Regions from separate parts of the Devriesea agamarum genome, predicted to be linked through region 2. Evidence: predicted binding sites of a transcription regulator. Region 2 holds the regulator's gene; the other holds the start of a gene.
The links. Region 2 encodes LexA, which represses DNA repair genes until DNA is damaged. Its sites were predicted from a motif close to TCGAACANNTGTTCGA; they were not measured.
Positions count from the first base shown of each region.

Region 1: a site for LexA is predicted at 4,361-4,376, ahead of ruvA (Holliday junction branch migration protein RuvA). Genes of this name have one in related genera too.

Region 1 is NZ_LN849456.1:230,924-240,323, forward strand. It holds gene BN1724_RS01000 (glycosyltransferase family 4 protein) at 1-1,303, shown strand, start outside; gene BN1724_RS01005 (PrsW family intramembrane metalloprotease) at 1,502-2,971, shown strand; gene BN1724_RS01010 (YebC/PmpR family DNA-binding transcriptional regulator) at 2,934-3,689, shown strand; gene ruvC (crossover junction endodeoxyribonuclease RuvC) at 3,696-4,280, shown strand; gene ruvA (Holliday junction branch migration protein RuvA) at 4,550-5,188, shown strand; gene ruvB (Holliday junction branch migration DNA helicase RuvB) at 5,266-6,303, shown strand; gene yajC (preprotein translocase subunit YajC) at 6,591-6,944, shown strand; gene secD (protein translocase subunit SecD) at 6,960-8,729, shown strand; gene secF (protein translocase subunit SecF) at 8,716-9,400, shown strand, end outside.
Region 2 is NZ_LN849456.1:2,869,233-2,878,632, reverse strand. It holds gene BN1724_RS12080 (spermidine synthase) at 45-968, shown strand; gene BN1724_RS12075 (cold-shock protein) at 916-1,122, opposite strand; gene BN1724_RS12070 (proteasome assembly chaperone family protein) at 1,364-2,296, opposite strand; gene BN1724_RS12065 (HelD family protein) at 2,527-4,854, shown strand; gene nrdR (transcriptional regulator NrdR) at 4,963-5,457, opposite strand; gene BN1724_RS12055 (LysM peptidoglycan-binding domain-containing protein) at 5,535-5,975, opposite strand; gene lexA (transcriptional repressor LexA) at 6,185-6,895, shown strand; gene BN1724_RS12045 (ATP-dependent DNA helicase) at 6,959-9,010, opposite strand; gene hflX (GTPase HflX) at 9,212-9,400, opposite strand, start outside.

The DNA.
Region 1 (9,400 bases), 2.6 Mb from region 2:
TCGTCGCCTTGCTGCGGGTATCGCTGTGTCTGCTGAGAGTCGTCGCACGGTGGTGGAGCACCTGGGAGGTGATCCAATTGTGGTGCCAAATGGTGTGTCGATTCCCCAGGTGCAGGTCAGTGTCGATGGAAAACCACGGCAACTTAGTCGTAGTCGATCCGAGTGGCAGGGTACACCCGACCGTCCAACCATTGCTGTTTTAGGCAGAATGGATGAGCCGCGTAAAGGATTGAACGTTTTGCTCACTGCGCTACCAGCTCTTCGACATCTGGTACCTGGCGTTCGGGTTTTGGTGGCTGGTGAGGGCCACGAGAAGTTCCAGCGCCGGCACCGCCGCGAGTTTGCGGGCACGGTGGAGGTGTTAGGCCGTCTGAATGAACCAGATAAATACGCCTTGCTTTCCTCGGTCGATCTGCTGGTCGCTCCGCATACCGGTGGCGAGAGTTTCGGAATTGTGATCGTAGAAGCTCTAGCGCACGGCGCCCGCGTGGTGGCGAGTGCCTTGGACGCTTTTGTCGATGTGCTGGGGGAGCACACAGACAGCGTGATGGTGCCGGTTGGGGATGCGCAGGCGCTTGCTTTAGCGGTGGCCAGTGCCCTGCGTGAAGAGCATGCCCGCTCTGCCGAGGAGAGATCTGCGGCGCGAGAGGCTAGGCGACAAGCAGCTGAGGCGTACCGGTGGGATGCAGTAACGGATTGCGTTGAGAGCGTGTACCACCTCGTTGTGGAGTCGGCGTGGTACCCGCCTGGCTTGTGGGGGCAGTTCACACAAGCTGTGGTGAAAAGGGCCGAGATTATCGGCGCATGGGCTCGGCAGATAGCGACCAAAGAGATTCTGGTTCCCACAACGCCAAGCGATGAGGACAGACTGCTGGCCGTTATACGCCGCGCCGAATTATCTGCTCGCCTGGCGTGGCCCATCCCGACGGGGATATCGCCTATAAGCTCTGTAGGAAGGGCCGAGTCGAATCTGCTGGCCGCAAGATGCCAGTCCATGCAAGCCGAGCAGTTGCGGCACCGTGAGGACCTAGAGAGTGCCTTGAGCTCGGACCTACGCTGGTTGGTAGAACACACTGACAGCGAGGAAGAAATATTTCGCCGGGCTCGGCGCGCAGCGTGGGATGTTCACGTTCTCAGGCGCATGGTCAATCACTCGCTTTTGACATGTGCGCAGGGTACGCCACGGGTTGGGGTAGGAACTGGGCGTTGTTTGAGCGGGTCTCGAGAATGGGGCGGGATGCCATTCACCGTAAACTTTGATGACTTCATCGATCGCCGCGACGGCTGGCGCGCTTACCGGTGATCATGATCGAGTGCTGACGGGCACTTTGGCATCTATAAGGAACCGTATCGGACATCGCCGGATTAGAATCCTGGAGCCCGCTATGCCGTAGATGGTTGTTACGATGCCAACGTCTCATGTCATAAACCGGGCCTCTCACTATCACGCTCAACTGCGCGAAGGACTGAGAGGAGGTGCCGCTGCGAAAGGGGTGATCGCATGGTCACACCGACGAATACTCGATACGACTATACCTACGGTCGTCCAGGCGAGACCACAGCTCGTCGGCCTGAGGTTGAGAAGAATTCTGAGGAACCCTCTAAGCGCACTGTTATTTTTCGTATAGCCCAAAAAATCTCGAAAGCGAACCCATCCTCTGTCCTTGTGCGATGGATACTTTCTCTGGGATTTTTTATATTCGCTTGGATCGTCACGGTGCTCCAGCTTGCGTCCGAGGCAGGATTAGGGGTCGCAATGGCAGCGGCTGCTGCAGCCGCGTTTCCCTTCGCCTTTGTGCTACTCGTAATATACTGGATAGATTATTTGATTCCGGTACCTAATGCCTCGAAGTTTTTCGCTCTTAGCTGGGGTCTGAGCTGTCCCATGCTGATAATCGCCTTTATGGTCGTGACGGGACTGGACGCCAAAATGAGGCCCGTGGCAGGAAGTTTAGGTCTTTCGTCATCCTATTCGGTTTTACAAGCACCGATTCAAGAGGAAATTTTCAAGGCTGCCGGATTAGTTATACCTTTACTGTTAGGGCGCAAGTTCATTAGCGGAGCCAGGGTTGGCCTTATTTGTGGAGCCTTGATAGGGGTGGGCTTTTCTTACAGCGAAGACGTTGTGTATTTCGTGAAACCCCTGGTGGCTGCGCAGGCGACAGGTGATGCTGCCGATTTTTGGGAAGTGTTTGTGGCACGTAGTCTCACCCCCTTTGGTCACTCGGTATATACGGGGATAACCGGTCTTGCATTAGGTTTGGCGGGGGCGCGGCGCTCTATTCCTTTATGTCTATGCTGGGGGCTTGGGGGATTAAGTGTGGCGGTGGCGCTCCATGCACAATGGAATGGTTCCACTTATGTACCAGTGTTGATTGCTAAAAATTTACATAGCGGGACCGGCTTTGCCTCCGTCTGGCTTATCTTAATGATAACCTCTAAAATTTTACTGATGGGTGGGATAGTCATTTGGGTCCGGTGGCGAGAGCGGACCATTATTGACCGATATCTTTCCCACTATGGGAGAGCTGGATGGTTTAGCCCCGATGAGGTTTCTATGCTTAGGTCCCATCGTGCACGATCTCGAGCGAGGCGGGTAGCTGCTGAGCGCGGGGGAATCGTAGCGAAGCTGGCAATGCGTGACTTTCAATATGCTGCCGTGGCGCTTGCCGATCACCGTAAAAGACTTGTCGAAGAGTTGCCGCTCACCCCGCAGCGAAAATCTATGAAGAAAATCGAGCGAGACCTTCTTCATCAGATCACCTGTGCCCGCCGCTTACTCAGTGCGGTGATTTTGCCTGTTGTGGACGTTTCGGAGAGAGGCCGGGGGCGGGCACATTACAATGGTGAGGCGTGTCCGCCCGCTCCCGGGCGTGACCCGGGACCCGGACGTAGGGCCGATCCCGTATCTGAGCCACCAATCGAGGAGACACATGTCGGGTCACTCCAAGTGGGCGACGACCAAGCATAAAAAAGCTGCGATCGACGCCAAACGCGGCAAGCTATTCGCCAAGCTCATTAAGAACATCGAGGTTGCGGCAAGGACGGGTGGACCGGATCCGGCAGGGAACCCCACCCTGTTTGACGCCATCCAAAAAGCCAAGAAAATGTCGGTGCCTAACGACAATATCGACCGTGCTGTCAAACGTGGCGGCGGTTTAGACGGTGGCGGCGTCGACTATCAAACCCTGATGTACGAAGGCTATGCTCCCGGTGGCGTCGCGGTCCTCGTCGAATGCCTCACCGACAACAAAAATCGTGCAGTCAGTGAAGTGCGAGTAGCGTTTTCCCGCAACGGCGGCTCCATGGCCGAATCTGGCTCGGTGTCCTACCTCTTCCACCGCAAGGGCGTGGTCACACTTCCAAAGGAAGGGCGCAGCGAAGACGACCTGCTTGAAGTCGTGCTCGATGCCGGCGCCGAAGAGATCAGCGATGAAGGCGACACCTTCGAGATTCTTTCTGAGCCGACCGACGTGGTTGCGGTTCGCACCTCGCTGACGGACGCGGGAATTGACTATGACGCAGCTGAGGTTCAGTTCGTTCCGTCGATGAAAGTCGAGGTCGATCTGGACGGTGCTCGAAAAGTCCTGCGTTTGCTGGAGGCGTTGGAAGACAGCGACGACGTGCAGAACGTGTACTCCAACCTCGACATCCCAGAGGACGTTGCTGCCCAGCTCGGCGAGGACTGACCTCGGATGCGGGTGCTCGGAATTGATCCGGGTCTTACCCGGTGCGGTTTCGGTGTCATAGACGCTGGAACCGGGCGGAGCGCCCGTCTCGTCGACGTCGGAGTTGTGCGGTCGCCATCGACCGATTCCATCGATCAGCGGTTGCTCGTGGTTTCTCGGGGACTCACCGAGATTATTGAGCGGTACGCCCCGGATGCGGTCGCGGTGGAGCGGGTGTTTTCCCGCGGCGAAGTCTCCACGATTATGGGCACGGCCCAGGTTTCTGGCATCGCCCTTTTGCTCGCGGCCGAACGCGGTATTCCGGTGGCTATGCACACCCCCAGTGAGGTGAAACTGGCCGTGACCGGTGATGGCCGCGCGGGGAAAGCCCAGGTGCAGACGGCGCTCGTGCGCCTGCTTGGGCTCCCCGCTGCGCCGAAACCTGCCGATGCGGCGGATGCATTAGCTATCGCGCTGACTCATCTGTGGCGCGGTCCGGGCCCAGTCCGCAAGGACCGGTCCGGCGCTGCCCGCACCTCGGCTCAAGCGCAGTGGGCCGAGGCGGAGCGGAAAGCTCGTCGAGCAAAAACGGCGGGCACTTCTGTGTGGTGATGCTCGTCTGCCCGGCCCTGCCCTGCGCTGGCCTGCCTTGCGCGGTGACGATGGTCTTCGGACGGGCATGAGCGGCCTATTCGTACACATGTTCTATGCTTGTGAGAGGTGCCGGGCGCGCCTGTCGCGTTTGTGATATTGCCGCATTGTTATGTCGTACTTACTGCTGGCTTACTGCCGGACGGGTCGCATTGCTGTGTGGACTCATCGCTGTAGGTGGCGTTGACACCCTTGCTCTGCCCGACTCGCTCTGACACCAAGGAGACCTTGTGATCTCAACTCTGACCGGAACGGTGACGTCAATCGGGCTCGACAATCTCGTACTCGATATCGGAGGCGTCGGTTTCTCGGTGAGAACCACCCCGGGCACACTCGCGTCGGCACGCCATGGAAATACGCTCACCCTGCACACTGAACTGGTAGTCCGGGAGGACTCGTTAACCCTTTTTGGATTTGCCACCCCGGACGAGGTCGATGTTTTTCGTACGGTGCAGTCCGTATCCGGTATTGGCCCTCGAATCGCGTTGGCAGCGCTGGCGGTGCTCGGCCCCGATGGGATACGCAGGGCTGTGGCCACGGAGGACGTCAAAGCTATTAGCCGTACGCCCGGGATCGGGCCGAAGGTAGCCAGCCGCATGATCCTGGAACTGCGCGGAAAACTTCCGGTTCTCAGTGACCCCGAGGAATCCGTAGAGGCGTCCGCCAATGTCGACGCAGCAGCCGACGCCAACCAGGGTCGGATCGATGATGTGGTTCTGGCTTTGGTGGGACTCGGATGGCCGGATGCGGCGGCATCCAAAGCAGTTGACAAGGCGAGGGCAAAGCTTCGCGACATTGATCCGTCAGCAAAGCCCAGTAATGCCACGGTGTTGCGCGAGTCCTTGCGTGAACTCGGGGGCCGGCGATGATGACCCAGCTGGACCCGGACCGTGAGGAACAGCCAGACAATCCGCGTTTGATGCAGGGCCGGGATGATGCGGCTGATATGGCAGGTTCCCCTGCGGAGCGTGTCGTAGGAGAAAATGCGGGAGCCCTAGAGCGGTCTGCCGAAGCAGCGCTGCGCCCGCGCCGGCTCACAGAATTCGTTGGCCAACAGACTGTTCGCGACCAGCTATCCCTTGTTCTCAACGCGGCTCGGGCGCGAGGGAGGGCTCCCGAGCATGTGCTGCTGTCTGGCCCGCCAGGACTGGGGAAAACAACGCTGGCCATGATCATCGCGGCTGAGCTTGGCAGTGCGCTGCGCATTACCTCGGGGCCCGCTGTTCAGCATGCAGGAGATCTCGCGGCGATCCTTTCCTCCCTGGAAGAGGGGGAAATTCTCTTCATTGACGAAATTCATCGGCTCGCCCGGCCCGTTGAAGAAATGCTGTACATGGCAATGGAGGATTTCCGCGTGGACGTAGTGGTAGGCAAAGGAGTCGGTGCCACCGCCATCCCCCTGGAATTGCCACCTTTTACCGCGGTCGGGGCGACGACGCGTGCGGGATTATTGCCGGCGCCGCTGCGTGACCGGTTTGGATTCACTGCTCACCTTGACTACTACGCGCCGCAGGAGCTGTGCCGGGTCCTGCATCGTTCTGCGCAGCAGCTCGATATTGAGATGACTGCGGACGCTGCTGTGGAAATTGCGGGGCGGTGCCGGGGAACCCCTCGTATTGCCAATCGTTTGATCCGGCGGGTACGTGACTACGCCCAGGTGCACGGCGATGGGGTCATCGACCTTCCCGCGGCGCAGGCGGCCTTAGCTCTCTACGAGGTCGATGCCAAAGGTTTGGACCGGCTGGACCGCGCGGTGTTGACGGCTCTGTGCACCCGTTTCGGGGGCGGCCCCGTGGGATTGTCGACGCTTGCGGTCGCCGTCGGTGAAGAAACAGAGACCGTGGAGACTGTTGTCGAACCATTCCTGGTGCGGGAAGGTCTGCTCGGGCGAACCCCACGGGGACGCATCGCAACCCCCTTAAGTTGGGAGCATCTGGGCCTGGAAGCGAACACAATGCCATCCGCGGGTGGACGCTTCGGATGAGCTCCCTGTAAAGAGACCATAATCGTGGGCGAGGACCTGTCAGCACCCCGTATCTCGTCACCTCGCCATCTCGATCACCATTTCAGGACATGGGCGCGGTAAGTCGTCATGATGATCTCATCGGATCACATTGTTGGCTTCCGCAGCAGCCGTCACGAGGCGAAGGCGGTAGAGTGTGCGGGTACTGTGTCGCTCCGTCCTCGCATCTGCCGCATTCACCATGTCCGGCTCTGACGATCCGGGGCCGTGCACCCCGCACCCGAAAGGATCTACTCCACGTGGACCCCATGATTTTCCTGCTGGTCATTTTCGCCGTGATGATGATTCCGATGTTTTTGATGTCGAGTCGTCAGCGCAAGGCACAGCGAGCCCACGCCGAGATGGTTGCGTCCCTCGGCATTGGAGATGAGGTACGCACGCACTCCGGTTTCTACGGGCTGATCGTCGACGAGTACGACGACGTCGTGATTCTTGAGACCGAATCCGGTGCTCAGACCAAGTGGGCGCGTCAAGCCATCGCCGGTAAGGTCGAGCCGACCACGGATGACACGGAGGCCGCCGAGGTATCGGAGTCCTCTGAGCAGATCACCGGCACCTCCGGAGACGTTCCCGGCGTGACCACGAACAACGAACGGTCCTGACGACTTTCACTATCTATGGCATCGACCAAACACCCCGGACGGTCCGCACTCGTCCTCCTACTCGTCATCCTTATTCTGCTCGGCGGTGGTATCGCCGCGGCAGTTAAATGGGGCACCTGGCAGGCGACGCCGAAGCTCGCCCTCGACCTTGAGGGCGGCACCCAGGTCATCCTGTCTGCCAGCACACCGGATGGATCCCCTGTTAAACAGGATCAGCTAAACCGCGCAATCCAGATTATGGGCCAGCGCGTCAACGGTCTCGGCGTCGCCGAAACTCAAATCACTGCCCAGGGCGGCAACAACATTGTTGTCGATATTCCGGGCAGTTTGGATCAGCAGACAGCGGACGCCCTGCGCCGAACCGCGCTCATGGAGTTCCGACCGGTTCTGCTGGTGGGGCCGCCGCAAGCCGAAGGTCAAGGTAAAGCAGACCAGGCGGGCGATAAAGCCAAGGAGCGGGATCCCAACGCAGGTGCTCCTGGGGCGGATAAGAAACTGCCTCCGACTTCAACGGAATGGCTGACTCCCGCTATCCGCCACGAGTTCAACCAGCTCAATTGCACCGATCCCAAGGTGCTTGGCACGCCTCGGGATAAAGACCCGAACAAACCGCTGGTGACCTGCGCCGAAGACGGGCACGAAAAATATGTGCTCGGACCGGCAGCAGTGAGGGGGGACGAAATCACGTCCGCCACGGTCAGTAACGAGACCACCGGCGGCGGGCAGATCACAAACTTCTACCAGGTCAACTTGAGCTTCAACCCGACCGGGGCCAAAGCCTTCGGTGATATCACCACGACCCTTTTTAACTCCCAGGGCGACAACCGGCGATTCGGGATCGTGCTGGATGGGTTTGTGGTCTCCGCGCCCGCCGTCGACCAAGGTCCGCTGACCGGCGGAACCGCATCCATCCACGGTTCCATGACGCAAAAGCAGGCGGAGCTACTAGCTAACCAGCTTCGCTTCGGCGCCTTACCATTGAAGTTCCAAGTGCAGAGCGAACAGCAGATTTCGGCCACTCTTGGCACTGATCAGCTTGAAAAAGGTCTGATCGCTGGTGCGATCGGCATGCTGCTGGTGATGGCCTACTCGGTGCTGCAATATCGTGCTCTTTCGATGGTGACCATCGCGTCGCTGGTTGCGGCATCTGCGCTGACCTACGGCGTTATCACCGTGATGTCTAATCTTCCCGACATCGGATTCAGGCTCTCCCTGGCTGGTGTGGCCGGTTTGATCGTCGCTATCGGATTCACCGCTGACTCATTCATCGTCTATTTTGAGCGCGTCAGAGATGAGCTGCGCGATGGACGCGGGCTTAGCAGCGCGGTGGAACACGGATGGAGACGCGCCCGTCGAACCATTCTTGCTTCGGATGCCGTGAACTTCATTGCCGCCGCCGTGCTGTATGTGCTGAGTGTCGGCAGCGTCCGCGGTTTCGCCTTCACTCTCGGTTTGACCACCCTTATCGACTTGGTGGTTGTCTTCCTCTTCACGCATCCGATGCTCCAAGTGTTGGCGCGTACGCGATTCTTCGGACACGGTCATCGCTTCAGCGGCCTCGACCCGCGCCAGCTAGGCCGGTCCGCTCCGATCTATGCCGGACGAGGGCGAATCCGCGGCGCCGAAGAACGAGGCGAATCCCTGGCCGAGCGCAAAGCGAGGCTCGCGCGGGAGCAAGCTAAACGCGACCAGAACTCCTCTGGAGGCTCTGATAAGCACCGCGGATCCGTTGACCACAGCGCCACCGGGGACAACACGGGGGGAGACCATTATGGCGATCGGTAAATTCGCAGCCTTCGGCAACGACCTGCACTCCGGTGCACGATCCTTCGGCATAGTCCGCACCCGTCGTTATTGGTACCTGATCAGCCTGGCCGTTCTGATTATTCTCGGGTCGATCACCGCTGTGCGCGGGGTCAACCTCGGTATCGAGTTCACCGGTGGTAGCGAGTTCCAGGTGACCGGGGCAAAAACTCTGAACCAGTCGCTCGCACGGGACGCCGTTCACCAGCTGGTGCCGGAAAACGTTCCGCACGTGACGGTTGTGGGCTCAGACACCATTAGGGTGCAGACCGAGCAACTTGGGTCAGATCGCACAGAAGCCCTGCGGACCTCCCTGGCGTCGGCATACGGCGTGGATTCCTCGCAGGTCACCAGCTCATTTATTGGTCCTAGCTGGGGTCAAGACGTCACCGGAAAAGCCATTAGAGCGGTGATTGTATTCACCGTGTTGGTGGCGATTGTGCTCGCCCTGTACTTCCGCAATTTAAAGACCTCCATTGCCGCGGTCATGGCCCTGGCTCATGACCTGCTGCTCACCGCAGGTACATACGGCGCGGTGGGTTTTGAGATCACTCCGGCGGCAGTGATCGGGTTTTTAACGATCCTCGGCTACTCGCTGTACGACACCGTGGTGGTGTTCGATAAGGTCCGTGAAAATACGGTCGGCATAGCGC
Region 2 (9,400 bases):
ACGGCTTCACAGCGATATGAGCAGATCACCGATACTGTGGCGCCATGAGCCCTCGCCGCCGCCCTGCACCACTCTCCGCCTCGCGTTCCCGCAAGCGGGACAACGCACCCCAGCCACCCTTTGATCAGGATGTCCCCATTGACACCGGCATCGCCCGACTCGCCAGGGAAAACGACGGATCGGTAGTTCTCTACGTCAATGGAGTCCCCAGCTCACAGCATCACCCCGAACCGTCAGTCCTGATTTTCGAGTATCAGCGCTGGATGCACACCGTGATTTCCTGCGTTCTTCGAGACCGTGAGACCGCGCATGAGCGTTCGCATGCCAGCGGTCCACGGATCGCACATCTGGGGGGCGGGGGCTGTTCCCTACCCCGTGCCCTTGCTGCCACTCACCCCACCGCACAGCAGACAGTGGTGGAAATTGATGGCGCTCTAGTGCGCAACGCGAGGACCTGGTTCGATCTGCCTCGCTCCCCCCGCCTTCGCATCCGAGAAGACGACGCGGTTCGAGCCGTCCAGCAGTGGTCTGATAACAAATTCGACATTGTGACCCGCGACGTTTTCTCCGGGGACACCACCCCACGCAGCGTGCGCGACCTCGGGTTCACCCGGCATATTTCCCGGATACTCGCGCCCGGTGGCTTGTACATTGCCAACTGCGCTGACCGGCCAGGATTCGGTCTATTGGCTGACGAAGTGGCTACGGCCAGCGCTGTGTTTCCCCACGTCAATGTGGTGGCAGAACCCGGACAACTAAAGAACCGGCGGTACGGGAATTACCTCGTACTCGCCGGTTCACAGCCTATCCCCACGGCCTTAGACCGTGAGCTCAGGCGGGATGCAGTGACAGTGCGCTTAGTCTCTGATACCGATCTTCACCGGATCGCGCAAAGCGGCACCATCACCGATGTCATCACGACAGGGGCCGCACCTTCTCAGCCTGCGGACCCTTCGTCCCCTGGATGACCTCGAACTCCACACGCTGTCCCTCGTTGAGGGCACGGTAGCCGTCCATCTCAATCTGACTGTGGTGAACGAAGATATCGGCGCCTCCGCCGTCGACCTCGATAAAGCCGAAGCCCTTTTCAGCGTTGAACCATTTGACCGCGCCCTGCGCCATCTGTACTCCCTAAATTTGGTAGCTCGAAGCTACCTTGAAATGCTTGCTACATCAGCGGTTGCCGTCGGGGCCGACCGCGTCGACGGGATTTCGAGTCATCTAGATCACGCCACTGCAGCCCGTCCATCATGTCACGGGATACAGCTCAACAGACCGCCACAGCCCAAAGTGAGGTTACGAACACATAACAAAATCTTGTGGGAATAAATCCGTAAGCTCGGGAAACAGGGCCGTATCGGACTCACCGGTCATCAGATGCCGGTGGTTCCTGGGTCGCCAAGAACCGCTCAAAATGATCCCCGATTTCAGCCGCGGTCGGCATATCAACCGTGGTGGCTAACAGCGATGACCCGTCCGCATCCTGCAGCGAATCGTACTGTTCCTCGAGCTCCGCAACCATGCGGAGCATTTCATCGTTGTCCTTAACCGTGCCCTCAAGCGTTTTCGCCGCGGCTTCAGCCATATCGCCGAGATTCACCAGCGGAATATCCAACCGAGCAGCCTCCGAAACCCGCCGCAAAAGCGCAAGCGCACCCGCGGGGAAGTCCGAGCGAGTCAAATAATGGGGAATTTGTGCGGCATACCCCAACGCATCGTGCCCTTCCGCCCCCAGCATCGTCTCGAGCATGGCGTAAAAACCTGCAGGTACCACAAATTCAGCTGTGGCTTCTGTATCCCGGTCAACCTCACCCAGCAGGCCCTCATCCGTCGCATGGGCAACCAATCCAATCGGACGGGTATGCGGAACCGCCATCGGAATCGCGTGCATACTCACCGTCAGATCGACCTCGAAATACTCCACGATGTCGATTAGTGCCCGCGACATGCGCCGCCACTGCAAATCAGGTTCCGGACCGTCGAGAAACAAAAACGGCCGGTCTGCCTCGTCATACATGAGGTACAGGGCAATCTCAGGAATCTCAAGCGGACCAAAAGCACGACCGGTAAAGATGGTCTGCGGTCGCGAGCCGCGATAATCCAGAATTTCGTCGGTCTCAAATGTGAGCAGCCGAACCGTGCGCAACGTGTCCTTCAAATAGGTCGATGCAATCCGGCAGGCATTACCCGCATCAATAAACCCAGGCAGCGCATGAACCAGCACCAGCCCACCCCGTGGCACCGCAGCCACGACCTCGTCAGATGCAAATGTGTACAGCTCTCGCGGGTCGCGCATCAGTTTCGCCTCCCCGTCGTCTCGTATTCCACTGTGCATCCGCCGGATCGGGGCCTTGTCGTCATTCAGATGTCCACGGCATAAGCAGATCATGTCGTCTGAGCTTTCGACCCCGAGCGCGTTCCACCATAATGGAACACTGCGCCTTGCCGCCAAGTGGATGCGACACAAACATCACCCGGCGACACCCAGAGCGCAGCTACCACCGACGACCAGGGGCAGGAACAGCAGTGACTCAGCCCGCGCAGGGACCCGATCCCCAGGAAGAAATCGCCGCCGAGCAACAATATGTCGACCGCCTGTACCAGCGGCTCGACCAGATCCGCACGCAGATCGGCGGTCAGCTCAGCAAGGTTCAGCGTTCTCAGCACGCCTCCACCCATCAAAACCGGTCAGAACGCGACGCCTTCGCCGCGATGTACCAGGACCGCCTGGCACTACTCGACTCGGTCAGTAACAACGTCGTCTTTGGCCGCCTCGACGGCGACGACCAAGTGACGCACTATATCGGTCGCATTGGCCTATTCACTCCAGACCGTCACCAGCTACTCGTTGACTGGCGAGCCCCCGCGGCAGCAGCGTTCTACCAGGCCACCCCCGCGGCACGTCAGGGAGTGCGCTTGCGCCGGCATCTAGTGACCCGGGGCCGCACCGTCGTCGGCCTCGAGGACGACGTGCTGGATTCCCGCCTGCTCGAGGACGCCGATGCCGGGTCCCATGTGCTTCAGGGAGAAGGAGCTTTGCTCGCTTCCCTGCGGGCTCAACGCACCGGCCGCATGGGAGAAATCGTCGCGACCATCCAGGCCGAGCAGGATCGCATCATCCGGGCGAAGACTCGCGGTGTGCTCATTGTCCAGGGCGGGCCCGGAACGGGTAAAACCGCGGTCGCACTGCACCGCGCCGCCTATCTGCTGTACACCCACCGCCGCAAACTCGAGCATTCCGGGGTGCTGGTGGTCGCTCCCACTCGCGGTTTCCTGCGGTATATCGAACGCGTACTACCTTCCCTGGGCGAATCAGGGGTTCTGATGCTCACCCCGGGTGAGCTTTTCCCCGGCGTGAGCACCGAGCTTCGCGATGCACCCGACACTGCCCGTCTCAAGGGCGATACGAGAATGGCGACACTGCTAGCCCGCGCTGTAAAAGACCGTCAGAGGATTCCCCAGCGCGACCAAAAGGTACGCCTGGACGGGGTCGAATTCGTTGTCCGTGTAAGCGATCTCGCTGCGGCGCGCAAAGATGCCCGCGCCACCCGGAAACCCCATAACCAAGCTCGTTCCGTGTTCGTGCGCAGCGCCTTAGACCGGATTCTGGTTCGGTATGAGCGCGCTTTGGCTACCCGAGGCTTGGTCGTCACCCCTGAGGAAAGCAGCGAACGGCTGGATGATCTTCGGCGCCACCCCGGTATCAGGAAGCTGCTCAATTTATGCTGGCTTCCCTACACGCCACAGTCCTTCTTAAATATTCTTTTCGCTCATCCGGAGCGACTGCACGCGGCAGATCCATCCTTAACACCCGGTCAGGTTGATCTACTGGCCCGTCCGAAAGGCTCCCCGTGGACCGTCGATGACGTTCCGCTTTTGGATGAGGCGGCCGAGATTTTGGGTGAGGACGACGAAGTGGAGCGCGTTCTCAATGCCCGCGCCCACGCACAGCGGGAACAAAATCTGGATTATGCCCGTGGAGTGTTGGCGAACATCGACACTGACGGGTTGGTTCGGGCGGAAGACCTCGCTGATCGCATGGAGGTTCGTACCGGTCTGCGCAGCATCGCCGAGCGTGCCCTGGAGGATCGACAGTGGACGTTCGGACACGTTGTTGCCGACGAAGCGCAGGAACTGTCGGCTATGGCCTGGCGGGTTCTTATGCGCCGGTGTCCCACCAAGTCCTTCACCGTGGTTGGCGATATTGCCCAGACCTCATCCGCTGCCGGTGCTGACCGCTGGGGTGCTGCACTGTCTCCTTTTGTGGGCGACAGGTATCAGCTCACCGAACTTACCGTGAATTACCGTACCCCGCGGCGCATTATGGATCGTGCAGTGGAGACGGCCCGGCAGGCAGGCTTGCACGTCACACAGGTACAGTCGGTGCGCAACGGTGATCACGATGTCGCTACTCACCGGGTGGAGCCTGAGGCGATATCGAGTTTGTGCGCACGCCTCATCATGGGTCATCTCCGTGCTGACCAGGGCCGGGTGGCGGTGATCTGCCCGTCACAGACTGCGCAGTCTCTTCAGGCGACGCTCACATCCGTGTTACTGCACGATCCCTGTCGTGGGAGTCAGGAGCAGGGCACGTCGCGGGCGCTGCTGGGTGATCGCATTGGGCTCGGTAGCGGGGGCATTGACGACATCGTCGCTGTGATGACGGCTGAGCAGGCTAAGGGGCTTGAGTTTGACGATGTCATCATCGTGGAACCGGCGCAGATTCTTCGTGCTCATCGACGGGGTGCAAATGATCTTTACGTGGCGATGACCCGGTCCACTCGCAGGCTGGACATCGTGCACAGCGAAGACCTTCCGGCCGGAATCTGTGCCACGCACAAGCCTCAGCAATGAGGGAGCGGCAGACCAATCTAGGTGTTAAAGCATGAAAAAGCCGGTGGTCTTGGCTTCCCCTCCATGACCACCGGCTCTGCGCGGCAGAACCGCACGACCATATGATACCTAGATTTCTGAGGTGTCTCGACCATCCTGAGAATTTGGGGGTGATCCCCGGTGTTCTCCACGCAAAGCGGCGATGGCGGCGTCGAAATCCTCCAGCGATTCAAAGCTCTGATAGACCGAGGCAAACCTCAGATAGGCCACGAGGTCGAGTTCTTTGAGCGGCTCAAGAATCGCCAAACCAACCCCCATGGAGTCGATCTCCGCCTGTCCGCTTGCTCGGACCGACTCTTCAACTTTTTGCGCGAGGACAGCGAGCTCATCCTCGGTCACTGGCCGCCCCTGGCAGGCCTTGCGCACGCCAGAAATGACCTTTGCCCGGCTAAAGGGTTCACTAACCCCAGATCTCTTATTGACAACCAGCGATGCCGATTCCGTGGTTGAGAACCTCCGCCCACACGACGGGCATTGACGGCGGCGCCGGATGGTCACCCCGTCATCAGAGGTACGGGAGTCAACCACCCGGGAATCAGGGTGTCGGCAGAAAGGACAGTGCACACCAGGCATCTTAACGGTCGCAGCAGATAGACGACCGCCCAACCTCCGGATATTAAGCAATCAGAGCCTTGAAGTCATCAACCCGCAGGCACGTACAGGGCCGTCCCCGCCGAGACCTGCTCATTTGGAAGGTGATTGATCTCCCGAAGGTGTCGCACATTGTCTTGAACCGTCAGGGAGTCATCCCCGTAACGCTCTGCGAGATTCCATAAGGTCTCCCCCGGCTGAACCATGACCACTGCCAGCTCGTCGGGATGGCGCCCGCCGGCCATAGCCGCAGGGATATCGACAATGAATAGCGACAGCAGCATGCTCACAATTGCCGCCCCAAGCAGCATGGTCACCACAATGCGCCCGCGAGTCGTCAACCGCATGCGCGCTGAGACCGCCGGGCGGGCGGAGGATACGTTAGGCGTCTGTGACCCATCACGCACCACGAACAGATGCCGCTGACCGCCGCATGCGAGGGCGCCTACACCACATGCGTGCTGCTGATTACTCACTGCGAGAGGGCTCATGTTCGAACTCCTGTTCGATCGAATGTTTGTTCGACTATAAATCCAAACCGCCGTTCCAGCAAGAGATGATCGAACATCTGTTTGATCTTGTGCTCGGACCCCTCTACGCTGGACATACCCACTGCACCAAGGGGGTATGACAAACGAGAGACACCGCGCTCCGACCGGCTCCGACCGGCGGTCGCGGCGACATGGGAGGCGGACGGCACATGGCACGCACCGACCACACAGGGCAGTCGCAACATCCAGATAAGTCCCCCGCCCCCGACACCCTGACACCTCGCCAGCGTCGCATCCTCGAAAAAATCGCCAGCGCTATCCAACACCGGGGATACCCGCCGAGCATGCGCGAAATCGGTGATGCAGTGGGGCTAAACTCGCCCTCGTCCGTGTCCCACCAGCTGCAAGCCTTAGAGCGCAAAGGGTTTCTGCGGCGCGACCCCAAGCGTCCTCGCGCCATGGAAATTGTGATGCCCGACGAGGACGGTGCCGCCAGCCTCCCCGAGCCGAGTGACATCGTGGTTGGAGCTGGCGTTACGGCTGGGACAAGCGTTGCAGTCCCACTTGTGGGGCGCATTGCCGCCGGTGCACCCATCACCGCCGAAGAACACGTCGAAGACGTGTTCACCTTGCCCCAACAGCTGGTCGGCAGCGGCGACCTTTTCCTCTTAAAAGTCAGCGGCGACTCCATGGTGGATGCCGCTATCTGCGATGGCGACTGGGTAGTTATCCGGAGACAACAAATTGCCGAGCCGGGAGAAATTGTGGCGGCCATGCTGGATGGTGAAGCGACCGTCAAAACCTTCAAACGCGCCGACAATCACGTATGGCTCATGCCGCACAACCCAGCGTTCACGCCCATACTTGGCGATCATGCTGAAATTCTTGGCAAGGTCGTAGCGGTGCTGCGCGCAATCTAGCCCTGGAACGCGGCTTCTAGACCGAACGACCCATCCCATCTAGCTCCTCATCCCGTAACACCCTCACCTAGAGCGAACCGACTGGGATAGCCTGCGCAAAGCCCCCAGCGCCACCTCCGGATCGCTGGTACGCCACAGCGGAGGCATCGCGCTGAGCAGATAGCCGCCATACCTCGCCGTGGCTAGGCGAGGATCGAGCACCGCAACCATCCCGCGGTCTGTGTCCGAACGAACCAGACGTCCGGCCCCCTGGGCCAGTAATAATGCTGCATGCTGAGCCGACACGCTCATGAATCCATTGCCGCCACGCGCCGAAATATGCTCTTGACGAGCCGAAGTCAGTGGATCGTCCGGACGCGGGAACGGAATCCGGTCTATGAGCACCAACCGGCAGGCATCCCCCTGCACGTCCACGCCTTGCCACAGCGATAGCGTCCCAAAAAGACTCGTATGCGTTTCCTGACGAAAAACGCTCACCAACCTGCCCACACTGTCTTCACCCTGCACTGCAATGGGCAAACTACTGCGTTCACGCACATGTTGAGCTGCGGCTTCCGCCGCACGCCGCGAGGAAAACAGGCCGAGCACCCCACCGTCGGATGCTTCCACCAACTCCACCACATGATCCAGCATTGCCAGGCTCGGCCCTTCCCGGCCGGGGGTCGGTAAATGCCTGGCGATATAGAGAATCCCCTGTTTCTCGTAATCGAACGGGCTCCCCACGTCGATACCGGACCACAGTTTATTCTCACCGTCAGGCACCTGCAGATAAGAATCCTCATCCTCGGGGCGGCGATCGCGCGGATCCAGTCCTACGGCACCGGCAGGCGACTCAAAGCGATCCGCAAACGCGAGCGTGGCCGAGGTCATCACCGTCGTGCGCTGGCTAAGAATCTTCGAGCGCATAGACCCGGCGATGGATAGGGGCGCAACCAGCAAGCTCAGTCTGCCGTTGGCTTCACCGCGCGAAATCCACACCACATCCCCTTCGCGCTCATCAACCACCCTCCGCGCCACATCGCAGATCTCTTGCAAAGCTGTCCGCGCGTTCTTACGGGCGCCAGCGGTCGATCCCGCACCGTCATCCCCGGCAGCCCGAGCATCGGCGTGAAGCTGCCGGGCTTCCGCTTCCAAAACCACCAGGGCGTCGGTCAGCACTTCTGGGAGCCCGTTTGGAAGACGCCCCTCCCCCACATCACCGAGCGCCTTCGACAGGGCCTCTCCCGCTTCTTCCAGCGCAGTCGCCGGGAGCCCAAGCTGACGCACAGCCCGGCCCGCACCGCGCACGGCACCGTGCGTCAGTATTTTGGTGACAGCCGAAGTGACCCGGGCCGTGAGTTCATGGGCTTCATCAAAGACAACGACGTCATGCGCCGGAATAATGCCATGCCCTGAGAAAGCATCGACCGCGAGCAGGGCGTGATTCGTCACGATCAGATCAACTCCACGCGCGATGTCCCGGTTGCGCTCAGCGAAGCACTCACCCACCATCGGGCACGAGGTACCGAGACATTGCGAACCGGTGACCGATACTTGCCGCCACGCCCGATCACTGACCGGCATATCCAGGGCGTCGCGATCACCGGTATCGGTCTGCTCAGCCCAATCCCTCAAACGCCGTATCTGATCACCCAAACGCTCACTGGTCAACGTATCCCCGGAAGGGGAATGCACACTCGCTTCAGCAAACAGCGCACCCGGTTCGATGTCATCGGGGTAACCGCCGGCCACCTTATGCAGGCACACATAGTTTGCACGGCCCTTAAGGAGACAAAAACTGGGAGTCCGAGGCAAAAGCGGGGCAAGCGCCTCCACCAGCCGCGGTAAGTCTTTGGTGACAATCTGTGCTTGCAACGCAATGGTGGCCGTGGAGACCACCACCGGCTTACCTGTGCGCACAGCGCGCGCCAAAGCCGGAACCAAGTACCCCAGCGATTTACCGGTTCCGGTGCCCGCCTGAACCAGTAGGTGCCGACCCGATTCCATCGCGCGCTGAACAGCCCCGGCCATGCGTTGCTGCCCCCGCCGGGGATTTCCTCCCACCGCTCGCACAGCTGCGTCCATGAGCGCGTCAAGGTCGTCTTGGGGCTCGTTGGCAGTGGCGGAGGATGTCACCGAGACAGGCTAGTACCTAGCCCGTCTCACGTTTTCAAGGCGCGCGGAGAACTCTGCGAGGGTATACGTATGTATCTCCTCGCGTGATGCACTCCTTGTCTCACCGGGGCTCGAGATGACCACTGACCACTGACCACGAAGGATAGCCGCGCCAAGCTGAGACCGCCGAGTGATGACCGACATCACTCGGCGGCTTCCGTCTCAGTGCTCAGCCGGGTCCGCCTGTACGGCCACTGCGTGAAGCTCCGCGGCGAGCCCCGCATCCACCAACGCATGCAACCGGGTGCCGTCGGCCTCATGGGATTCCGCCAGAATCCGGCCCCCGTCATATGCTCGCGACACTAGGTCGCCGCGGGTGTAAGGAACTACCACATCGACCTCAGACTGCGG